Regions from separate parts of the Micromonospora sp. WMMC250 genome, predicted to be linked through region 1. Evidence: riboswitches for the same ligand, from Rfam matches in the RefSeq annotation. Region 1 holds a riboswitch; the other holds the start of a gene.
The links. Region 1 has a riboswitch for cobalamin ahead of O3438_RS09200 (acyl-CoA thioesterase). Riboswitches for the same ligand answer to the same signal wherever they lie in the genome.

Region 1 (5,521 bases):
TGCCGGGCTCATGCTCATCTCCGGCGTGGCGCTCGTGCCGGGCATCGGCTGGCCGTGCCCGGGGGCGTAGCTCTCCTGCGCGCCGGTGAACGGCTTGGCCACGGCCGTGAACTGCTGGGTCCTGCCGTCGGCGAACGTCAGGGTGAACGTCAACTCGTCGCCGGCCTGCACCGGCTTGGCGAGGTTCATCAGCATCAGGTGGTCACCGCCGGGCTCCAGCGCGTGCGTGCTCTTCGCCTTGATCACGACGCCGCCCTGCTTGGCCTGCATGACCATCGTGCCGTCCTTCATGGTCATCTCGTGCAGCTCCATCGGCGACACCGAGGTCGCGGCGCCGGTCACCGTGACATCGCTGTCGCCGTCGTTGACCAGGGTCCCGAACGCCGCCGTCATCCCCTTGTCGGCGGCCTTCACCCACGGGTCACGAATGCCGAGCACCCCGGCGTCCGGGTTGGCCGAGGACGACGCGGACGGACCCGCCTGCCCGGTCGACGGAGAGTCGGACGATCCGCATCCGGCGGCGCCCACCGCCAGGATCGCGGCGGCGATGACGGCGGCCGAGCGGCGGCGCGGACCGAGCGGGCTGGTGCTGAGCATGTGTTCTTCCTCCGATGGTTGCTGCTGGCTGGATGGTCGGCCGCAGCTGGGAGAAAGTTCCAGGCTCAGGGCACGTTGATCGTGTACTCGGCGGTGTGCACCTTTCCGTCCACCTGGAAGTCGAAGAAGGCCCGGTACCGGCCCGAGCTGGGCGCGGTCAGCCAGAACTGGACAGTGCCGTCGACCAGCTCCGGCTCAGGGTGGACGTGCACATAGCCGAGATCGCCCTCGCGGACGACCACCAGGTGCCCGTACGCGCCCAGGTAACGCTCCAACTGCGCGGGCCCGGCCGCGTCGGTGCGCTGGACCTGGAACTGCATCGGCGCCGTCACCCCCACCGTCGGGGTGCCGCTCATCGACACCGCGTACGGCCCGGCCGTCGCCTGTGCCTGCCCCGGGGGCAGCGCGGCCGGGGTGTGCGCCCCCGGCACCGTGTGGTCGACGCCCAGCACGAGAGGCACCTGCGCGCCGTTGGCAGCGGTCACGGAGAAGTCGGCGTAGACGCGGTAACCACCGGGTTGGGCCAGCGTGAGGGGGACGCTCCAGGTGCCGTCGGGGGCCATCGTCGGGTGTACGTGCTGGTAGCCGGTCAGGTCGCGGCCCACCACGATCATGTGCAACGGCTTGTCGTGGACGACCGCGAAGCGGGTCGCCGGCTGCCGGTCGGTCCCGACGATCCGGAAGCGGTAGTCGGCGCGTACCCCGGCGGGTTGGGACCGCTCCAGCGGTTGCAGGGTGTACCCACCGGCGCTGACCGTCGTCCCGGTCGCCAACGTCTCGCCCGTCGCGCCGTCACCCCGGTGCGTGTGCGGACCGGTCCCCGCCGGGTGTTGGTGCCCGTCGGTCGCGGACCCCGCCGACCCCGAGGCCGGCGGACCGCCGGCCGGCTGCCGGGCGGTGTTCGACGGGCTCTGGTCGCCGGCGCCGATGCGGGCCAGCCCGAACCCGGCCAGCAGGGCGACCACCAGCCCGCCGACGAGCAGCGCCAGGTGGCCGTTGCTGAGCCGAGACCCGGGTGCCATCCCCGCGAGGTCCGTGCCGGTCCGGGAGCCGGCCTCGACTGTCGACTCGCCGTCGGTGCTGGCGGGGACCTTCGCCTTCTGGTCGGTGGCGGAGGGGGTCTTCGCCTCCTGATCGATGGTGGCGATGGCCTTCGTCTCCTGGTCGGCGGGCGTCGGGTCGACGGCGACGCCCGTGCGGGCCGTGACGACCGCGTCGCCCGTCCGCGCCGCCGGCACGGTGGCCGGTCGCCGCTTACCTCCCGTGGGCTTCGTGCCGACACCGCTCACCGCGGCGGCCGTCCTGCCGGCGGAGGACTTGGCAGCGGTCGTCTTTCCGGCGGCGGCCCTGGCTGGGCTGGTCTTGCCGGCGGAGGGCCGGTTCGAGGTACGTGCACCGCCGGCGCGTCGACCGGAGGCCGCCGGCGAGGTACGGCCCCGGCCGGTGGGTTTGGCGGTGGACGCCGTCCGGCGACGCCACACGACGAATCCGGCCGCCGCCACGAGTGCCGCGATCGCCGCCGCCCAGCCGGCCCAGGCCAGTCCTCCGGAATCGCTCTCCTCGCCCGGCCCGGTCGGCGGGGCCGCCGCAGCGTCGGACGGCGGGGTCACCGGCTGGGCCGAGGTGGTCGGCACCGCCGACGCCTGCCCGGACGACCCGTGCTGCTCGGTGGCGGCCACCAGCGCCGGGTCCGGCTGCGTCGTCGGTGGGCTCCACCCCTTGGGTGCCGCCGTCACCGGCCCGTTGTAGCGGAACGTCAGCGTGCCCCGCACGGTGTCGCCGTCCGAGGCGACCGACAGGTAGCTCACCGAATACTGGCCCTTGGCCGGCAGGTGGGTGACCGCCACCGTCGCGGGGAACCCGGTCGTGTACTCCCGTGGCTCGAACTGCCCGTTGACCAGGAAGTACTCCCGTACCGGCTTGTCCAGCGGCTTCGGCTCCCCGTACGACCAGCTGTTGTCGACCCGGATGCCGCCGGGGGCGGTGACGGTGAAGAACGCGTTGGGCGCGGCCTTCTCGGTGAAGAAGAGCTGCACCGCCGTCAACGGCTCACTCACGGTGGCCCCACCCGCTGGCGTGGACATGGCGAGAGTGCCGTGAGCCGAGGCGGGTTGGGCGGACGCGAGGAGAGCGACCGCCGAGGCGAGGAGGAGCGCGAGGACACCCGAGAGCACCCGCCCCGGAGTCTGAGGGAGACGACGCATCTGAATATCCTTACCGGAGTGAGGCTTTTTTCAAGAGCTGGCGATCTTTTTCCTCACATAGCAAAAGCCGACGACGGGCGCAGCGGTCCCCACACTGTGCCCCCGGTACCGGGACTTCCCTGGCCAGCTATGCTGCGGGCGGCGCTGGTTCGCCCCGTCGTGACCGTCGGGGCGTCGTAAGAGGGAACCCGGTGAAAGTCCGGGACTGCCCCGCAGCGGTGAGTGGGAACGAACGCCGTCATCAGCACTGGGCCGTCGGCCTGGGAAGCGACGGCCGGTAGGAGACCGGCATGACCGGTCAGGCCCGCAAGTCCGAAGACCTGCCTGCGCTGCGTACACGACCGTGTGCGCCGCCGTCGGCCTCGCGGGTGGGCTGAGCGGGTGACGCGCCGTCCGTCGGCGCGTCCTCGTCGGGGTGTCCGCGTACCGGTGGTGTGGTTTCCCGAGGGACGGACTACCGCTGTGCACGACACCGCCACGATCGCCGGCCGAGCGCCGTCGGCGTCGCACCTGACCCTGTCGCAGATCATGGACCAGCACCACACCAACCTGATGGGCACGGTGCACGGCGGCCGGATCCTCAACCTCATCGACTCGGTGGCCGGGGTCGTCGCCGCCCGGCACTCCGACGGGCCGGCGGTCACGGCCGCGATCGACGAGACCGCGTTCCTGCGCGCGGTGCGGGTCGGCGACGTGGTGCACGTCGACGCCCGGATCACCTGGGCCGGACGCAGCTCGATGGAGGTCGCGGTCAAGGTCACCGCCGACCGGTGGGACCGGGCCGTTCCGCCCACCGACGTGGCCACCGCCCACCTGGTCATGGTCGCCATCGACGACGACGGCCAGCCGAGGATGGTACCGCCGTTGCTACCCGAGACCGACGGGGACCGGAGGCGCTACCGGGAGGCGGAGATCCGCCGCGAGCACCGGTTGGCGTTGCGGCGGGCGCTGCTCGACGGCGCCGACGAGGGCTGAGGGGCGGCTCTGGGCCGTCCGTCGCCACGTTCGGCGGCTCTCGCCGAATCGTCGTCCTGGCCGTCACCCCGGATGTCACCCGGGCGGCACCCCCAGTTGGATAGCGTCCACGTGATGTCTCGATCACGGAGGGTGTGAATCGTCATGCGTGCAGCGGTGCTGCGGGAGTTCGACAGTCCGCTGACGATCGAGGAGATCGATCAGCCCACACCCGGGGCGGGGCAGGTGCTGGTGCGGATCGTCGCCAGCGGGGTCAATCCACTCGACACGAAGATCCAGGCCGGACAGGCCGCGCACGCGCGGGTCCAGCCGCCCGCGGTGCTCGGATTGGACCTTGCCGGGGTCGTCGCCGCTGTCGGCGCGGAGGTGACCGACTTCGCGCCGGGAGACGAGGTGTACGGGCTGTGCGGGGGAGTGGGTGGGCTACCGGGTTCGCTGGCCGAGTACGCCGCCGTGGACGCCCGGTTACTGGCCCGCAAGCCCGGCGGCCTCTCGATGCGCGAGGCCGCCGCGTTGCCACTGGCGGCGATCACCTCCTGGGAGGGGCTTGTCGACCGCGCCGGGGTCCGCCCCGGGCAGAAGGTGCTGGTGCACGGCGGTGCCGGCGGTGTCGGTCACGTGGGCCTGCAACTCGCCCAGGCGAAGGGTGCCGAGGTGTACGCGACCGGCGGGCCGGCGAGCGTACGGGTGATCGAGAGCCTGGGCGCCGTGCCCATCGACTACACCTCGACGAGCGTGGAGGAGTACGTCGAGAGGCACACCGGTGGCGAGGGGTTCGACATCGTCGTCGACAACGTCGGTGGCGCGACGCTCGACGCGTCGTTCGCGGCGGTACGCACCTATCACGGACACGTGGTCAGCGCGCTCGGCTGGGGCACCCACTCGCTCGCCCCGCTGTCGTTCCGTGGTGCGACCTACTCCGGCGTGTTCACCCTGCTGCCGATGCTCACCGGCCGGGGCCGCGACCACCACGGCGACATCCTGCGGGAAATCGCGACGTTGGCCGATGCCGGCGCGCTGCGCCCGCGACTGGACCGGCGTCGGTTCACGCTCGACACCATCATGGACGCCCACCGTGTGGTCGCCGACGGCATTGCCGAGGGCAAGGTCGTGGTGGACATCGCCGACTGACCGGCCGGTACGTCAGGTCCGCGCCGGCACCCCGCTGTCCAGGTCGACGATCCGGTCGGCCCAGCGGTCCATCAGGGTCTGGTCGTGGCTGATGACCAGGACACCGGCCCGCTGGGTCCGCTGGTAGTCGCTGATGACGGCGGCGACGTGCGCCTGGGTCGAGGCGTCCAGCATCGCCGTGGCCTCGTCGCAGAGCAGGTAGTCCGGCCGGTGTACGAGGGCCCGGGCGAGGCAGGCACGTTGCAACTGCCCGTCGGACACCGCGTGTGGCCGTCGGCCCCGCAGGTCGGCGGTGAGGCCGACGAGGTCGGCGAGTTCGGCCACCCGTTCCCGGACCGTCGCCTCGGGCGTTCGGACGGCACGGAGCGGTTCGGCGATCAGGTCGTCCAGGCTCAGCCGGGGATCGGCGGCGGCGCGCGGGCTCTGGAACAGGACGGCGACGCGGGTCCGCCTGTCGACCGGCACGGCGTACCGCACTCCGTGCACCGGCCTGCCGTCGATGCTGACCTGGCCGTGGTCCGGGCGGTGCAGGAGGGCCAGGACCCGGACCAGTGTCGACTTGCCGCAGCCGGACGGGCCGCGCAGCCCGACCGTCTCGTTTCGACCGACCCGCA
Region 2 (5,521 bases), 1.3 Mb from region 1:
CCGGACGCCGGCCGGCAGCTCGGCGATGTCCTGCACCGACCCCTCGGCCCGCTTGATCGCCGACCGGATCCGGTCGGTCCACAGACCACGGGCCTTCAGCTCGCGGACCAGAGCGGTGTTGACCTGGAGGAACTCCCCGGACAATGTCTCGCGCTTGAACAGGTTCGACACCTGCGGCTCGATGCACTCGTAGCACCCGGCGATCGAGGCGATGGTGGCGGTCGGGGCGACGGCCACCAGCAGCGAGTTACGCAGCCCGTGCGCCGCGACCCGCTCCCGCAGGGCGTCCCACCGCGCGGTCTGCGTACCCTCGACACCCCACAGGTCGGGCTGCAACTGACCCCGCGCGGCCCGGGTCTGCGGGTACGTCGGGTGCGCGCCGTACTGTCGGGCCAGGTCGGCGGAGGTCTCCAGCGCGGTCAGGTACAGCTCCTCGCTGACCCGGGTGGACAGCTCCCGCGCGGCGGGCGAGTCGAACGGCAGCCGCAGTGCGAAGAAGACGTCCTGCAGGCCCATCAGCCCGAGCCCGACCGGCCGCCAGCGGGGGTTGCTCGCCGCAGCCTGCGTGGTCGGGTAGTAGTTGATGTCGATGACCCGGTCGAGGAAGGTCACCGCGGTACGCACCGTGGCGCGCAGCCGCTCCCAGTCGATGTCACCGTCGACGAGGTGGGCGGCGAGGTTCACCGAGCCGAGGTTGCACACGGCGGTCTCGGCGTCGCTGGACACCTCGACGATCTCGGTGCAGAGGTTGGACAGGTGCACCACGTTGCCCGGTTCGGCGGTCTGGTTGCACAGCCGGTTCGACGCGTCCTTGAAGGTCATCCACCCGTTGCCGGTCTGCGCCAGGGTGCGCATCATCTTCCCGTACAGCTCCCGCGCCGGGACCTGCCGGACGTAGCGGCCCTGCGCCTCGGCCTCGCGGTACGCGGCGTCGAACCGTTCTCCCCACAGGTCGGGCAGCTCGGGCACCTCGTGCGGGTCGAACAGCGACCACATCTCGTCGGCCTCGACGCGGCGCATGAACTCGTCCGGCACCCAGTTGGCCAGGTTCAGGTTGTGGGTGCGGCGGGCGTCCTCGCCGGTGTTGTCCCGCAGCTGCAGGAACTCCTCGATGTCCGGGTGCCACGGCTCCAGGTAGACGCACGCCGCGCCCTTGCGCCGGCCGCCCTGGTTGACCGCCGCGACGCTCGCGTCCAACGTGCGCAGCCACGGCACGATCCCGTTGGACTGCCCGTTGGTGCCGCGGATCAACGCGCCTCGGGAGCGGACCCGGGAGTACGCGATGCCGATGCCGCCGGCGAACTTGGACAGGTTGGCGACTTGGGCGTACCGGGCGTAGATCGAGTCCAACTCGTCGAGCGGTGAGTCGACCAGGTAGCAGGAGGACATCTGGGTGTGCCGGGTGCCGGAGTTGAACAGCGTCGGTGAGCTGGGCAGGTACGCCAGGCTGGACATCAACCGGTAGAAGCCGACCGCCTCGTCCGGCGTACGGGACAGGCCACAGGCCACCCGCAGCAGCCAGTACTGCGGGGTCTCCAGCACGAACCGGCTGGTGGGGTGGCGCAGCAGGTACCTGTCGTAGACAGTGCGGAGGCCGAAGTACTCGAACCGCCGGTCGCCGTCCGGGTCGACGGCATCGTCGAGCACCGCGGCGTGCGTGGCGACGAACGCGGCGGTGTCGTCTCCGATCAGGCCCTCGGTGTGGCCGGTCCGGATCGCCGCGCTGAACGAGGCCATGCCCTGCCGACGCACCTCCTTGTCGACGTAGCCGGCGAGCAGCCGGGCGGCGAGGCGCGAGTACTGCGGTTCCTCACCGATCATCTCGGCCGCGGTCTGAATGGACAGCCGGTCCAGTTCGGCTGTCGTCGCGCCGTCGTACAGGCCGCTGATCGTGCGGGTGGCGACGCGCATCGGGTCGACGTCGGTCAGGTCGTCGGCCCACCGCTCGACCGCCCGGACGATCTTGTTCACGTCCACGGGTTCGGTGCCGCCGTCGCGCTTGCGGACCTGCATCGGCGTCCGCCGCAGTGCCGCGTCGGCGCCGGCCGGGACTACCTCGGTGACTGTCACCACTCGCTCCTCGGAGTTCGAGACCTGGAGGTCCGAACACGCGGAGACAGACACCGACGGACGCCACGCCGGCGGCGTGGGTCAGGTGGCGTCAGCCGTCCCACGCGGCCTCGGACCGCCGCACACCCGGGTGCGGGTACGCGGCGCGCTGGCAGGTCTTCGGACTCGTGGGCACGACCGGGCTCGCCGGTCTCCTACCGGCCGTCGCTTCCCAGACCGTGCGGTCCAGTGCTGATGACGGCTGTCGTTCCCACTCACCGCTGCGGGACAGTCCCGGATTTCCACCGGGTTCCCTCTTGCCTCGACCGCCCCGGGTGAGCGGTCGAACCAGCTGCGTTCGACACCATATATAGGGACGCAGCGGTTGTCACACCCCACATGTCGGTGTCGGCGTGTCGGCGGCGGAGGCGGTGACGACCGTCACCCGACCGCGCCCCGCCGCCCGACCTCCGGGCGGCCGACGCCGGCGGGAGGTGGCGGTCAGCGGCGGGACAAGGCCGCGGGATGGCCGAACAACGGTCCACAAAGATGTGATGTATGCAGGATCCAGATGTAAGGAACGTTGCTCATAACCCGCGGTCGATGTCGGCAGTCAGGGTGAACATCCAATCTTCAAAACCCTCGGTCGGGCGCTGACCCCGACCCTCGTTCCGACCGGCGCACCGCCGCCCAGCATTCGACACGTTCCACGGGCCGGGGTTCCACTTCGAACAGCACGCGCCCACCACCAGCGGTTAAGGTTTCGACCGCAGTGCCCATGCGCGAACGTGGGCCGCAACGGCGGGGCACCGCCGCCGTGACGGCGGTCGCTCGGCGTCCGAACACGCCACGTGGGAAGCGCCTCCCGCCAGACGTCCGATCCCGATAAGAAACATTGGATGTCTGCATCGGTCAGGTGATCGACGTCGTTGACGCACCTGAACCAGCCTCCGTATACTTCGATTGATCATCTGATCTTTTGCCTAGTCGGGCGAGGAGCGCATGCCGCAGATCACTGCTGTCACCGTCGAGGACGTCCGCTTCCCCACCTCCCTGACCGCTGACGGGTCAGACGCCATGAACAAGGACGGCGACTACTCGGCGGCCTACGTCGTCCTGCACACCGACGGCACCGACAGCGTGGGCGCGCCGCTCGCGGGCCACGGCCTGACCTTCACGATCGGTCGGGGCAACGACATCGTCGCCGCCGCGGCGGTCCACCAGGCACAGCTCCTCGTGGGCCTGGACGTGGCGACGATGGCGGCCGACATGGGGGCGGTCTACCGCCTCCTCACGTCCGACTCGCAGCTGCGGTGGCTCGGGCCCGAGAAGGGCGTCGTCCACCTGTCGCTCGCGGCCGTGCTGAACGCCTCGTGGGACCTGGTGGCCCGGCTCGCCGACAAGCCGCTGTGGCGGCTCCTGGTCGACATGACCCCCGAACAACTCGTCGACATCGCGGACCTGCGCTACCTGTCCGACGCGCTCACCCGGGACGAGGCACTGGCCATCCTGCGGGCCAAGGAGAGCACGAAGGCCGACCGCCTCGCCGAGCTCCACCGGACCGGCTACCCCGCCTACACCACCTCGGCCGGCTGGCTCGGCTACGGCGACGACAAGCTGCGCCGGCTGTGCCAGGAGGCCGTCGACAGCGGATACGGCTACGTCAAGCTCAAGGTGGGCGCCAACCTCGACGACGACATCCGTCGGTGCGCGATCGCCCGGGAGATCCTGGGCCCGGACCGCAACCTGATGATCGACGCCAACCAGGTGTGGGACGTCGGCCAGGCCATCGAGTGGGTCACCGCCCTCGCCCGGTTCACACCGCTGTGGATCGAGGAGCCGACCAGCCCCGACGACATCCTGGGCCACGCGGCCGTCCGCCGGGCGGTCGCCCCGATCGGCGTCGCCACCGGCGAGCACTGCCACAACCGGGTGATGTTCAAGCAGCTGTTCCAGGCCGGGGCCATCGACTTCTGCCAGTTGGACACCGGCCGGCTGGCCAGCATCAACGAGATCGTCGCCGTGCTGCTCCTCGCCGCGAAGTTCGACGTGCCGGTCTGTCCGCACGCCGGCGGCGTCGGGCTGTGCGAGATGGTCCAGCACGTGTCCGTGCTCGACTACGTCGCGGTCTCGGGAGACCTCACCAACCGGGTCACCGAGTTCGTCGACCACCTGCACGAGCACTTCACCGACCCGTGCGTCATCCGTGACACCGGCTCGGGCAGCGGTTACGTCCTGCCCGACCAGCCCGGCTACTCCACCCGGATGCGCCCCGAGTCGATCGCGCTCTACCGCTTTCCCGACGGCCACTACTGGGCGGCGGCGGACCCGACTACCGTGTCATCTCCGGAGCCGTACGTGATCGCGGGTGGGACGGCCACATCCGCTGGCCGCTAGGGGGACCATGTCACGCACCGACGAAGTGGTGAACGGCATCAAGCAGATGATCCTGGACGGGAAGTTCAAGCCCGGGGACCGCCTGCCGATCGAGAAGGACCTCGCCGAGTCCCTCGGTGTCTCGCGCGGCTCACTGCGCGAGGGAATGTCGGCCCTGTCGATCCTCGGCATCGTCAACATCCGCCAGGGTGACGGCACCTACGTCACCAACCTCGACGCGCCGCAACTGCTGGCCCCGATGGGCTTCGTGGTGGACTTCCAGGGTCAGGACGACCCTCGACACATCCACACCGTCCGGCGGCTGCTGGAGTGCGAGGCCGCCCGGTTGGCCGCCACCAGGATCACCGACGAGGCCCTCGCCCAGGCCGGGGAGCTGCTCGACGAGGCCGCCCGAATGGTCGGCCAGTCACCGCAGGACCACGAACGCATCCTCGAGATCGACATCGCCTTCCACCGGATCATCGCCGTGCACGCCGAGAATCCGGTGCTCGTCGGGCTCATCGAGGCGTTCGCCGGTCGCACCATCCGCGGGCGGCTCTGGCGGAGCCTGCACGAGGAGGGCGCGGACCGGCGTACCCATGACGAACACGTGGCGATCCTCAAGGCCCTCGTGGCGCGTGACCCGGAGCGGGCCCGCACCCGGATGGCCAACCACCTGATCGGTGTGGAGGAGTCGTTGCACGGATTGCCCGACGACGGTGACCCGACCACCACCGAGATGACGGGCCCCTGACCGCTGACGCTACGGCTGCACGTCGAGCAGCCCCGCCTCGTACAGCGCCGCCCAGAGCTGATCCGGGACGTCGGTGTCGAACCGGCGCAGGGTCTCGGTCACCTGGACCGCGTCACGCACGCCGACCACTGTCGAGACCACGGCCGGGTGCCGACGGACGAACGCCAACGCCGCCTGGGGCAGCGTGACCCCGTACGTCTGGCAGACCCGCGCTATCCGCCGGGCCTGACCGACCACCTCCACCGGCGCCCGCTGGTAGTTGTAGGCGGCGTCGCTGGGCGGCAGGTCCCGGGCCAGCAGCCCGGAGTTGTAGACCCCGGCGATCACCACACCGACGCGACG

Region 2: another riboswitch for cobalamin. It lies ahead of O3438_RS02975 (ribonucleoside-diphosphate reductase subunit alpha); the one in region 1 lies ahead of O3438_RS09200 (acyl-CoA thioesterase).

What each region holds. Positions count from the first base shown of each region.
Region 1 is NZ_JAPZBJ010000002.1:2,132,295-2,137,815, reverse strand. It holds gene O3438_RS09210 (copper chaperone PCu(A)C) at 1-597, opposite strand, end outside; gene O3438_RS09205 (copper resistance CopC family protein) at 663-2,801, opposite strand; cobalamin riboswitch at 2,930-3,143, shown strand; gene O3438_RS09200 (acyl-CoA thioesterase) at 3,330-3,776, shown strand; gene O3438_RS09195 (zinc-dependent alcohol dehydrogenase family protein) at 3,921-4,907, shown strand; gene O3438_RS09190 (ABC transporter ATP-binding protein) at 4,920-5,521, opposite strand, start outside.
Region 2 is NZ_JAPZBJ010000002.1:787,892-793,412, reverse strand. It holds gene O3438_RS02975 (ribonucleoside-diphosphate reductase subunit alpha) at 1-2,013, opposite strand, end outside; cobalamin riboswitch at 2,204-2,417, opposite strand; gene O3438_RS02970 (enolase C-terminal domain-like protein) at 3,052-4,446, shown strand; gene O3438_RS02965 (FadR/GntR family transcriptional regulator) at 4,454-5,179, shown strand; gene O3438_RS02960 (aldo/keto reductase) at 5,189-5,521, opposite strand, start outside.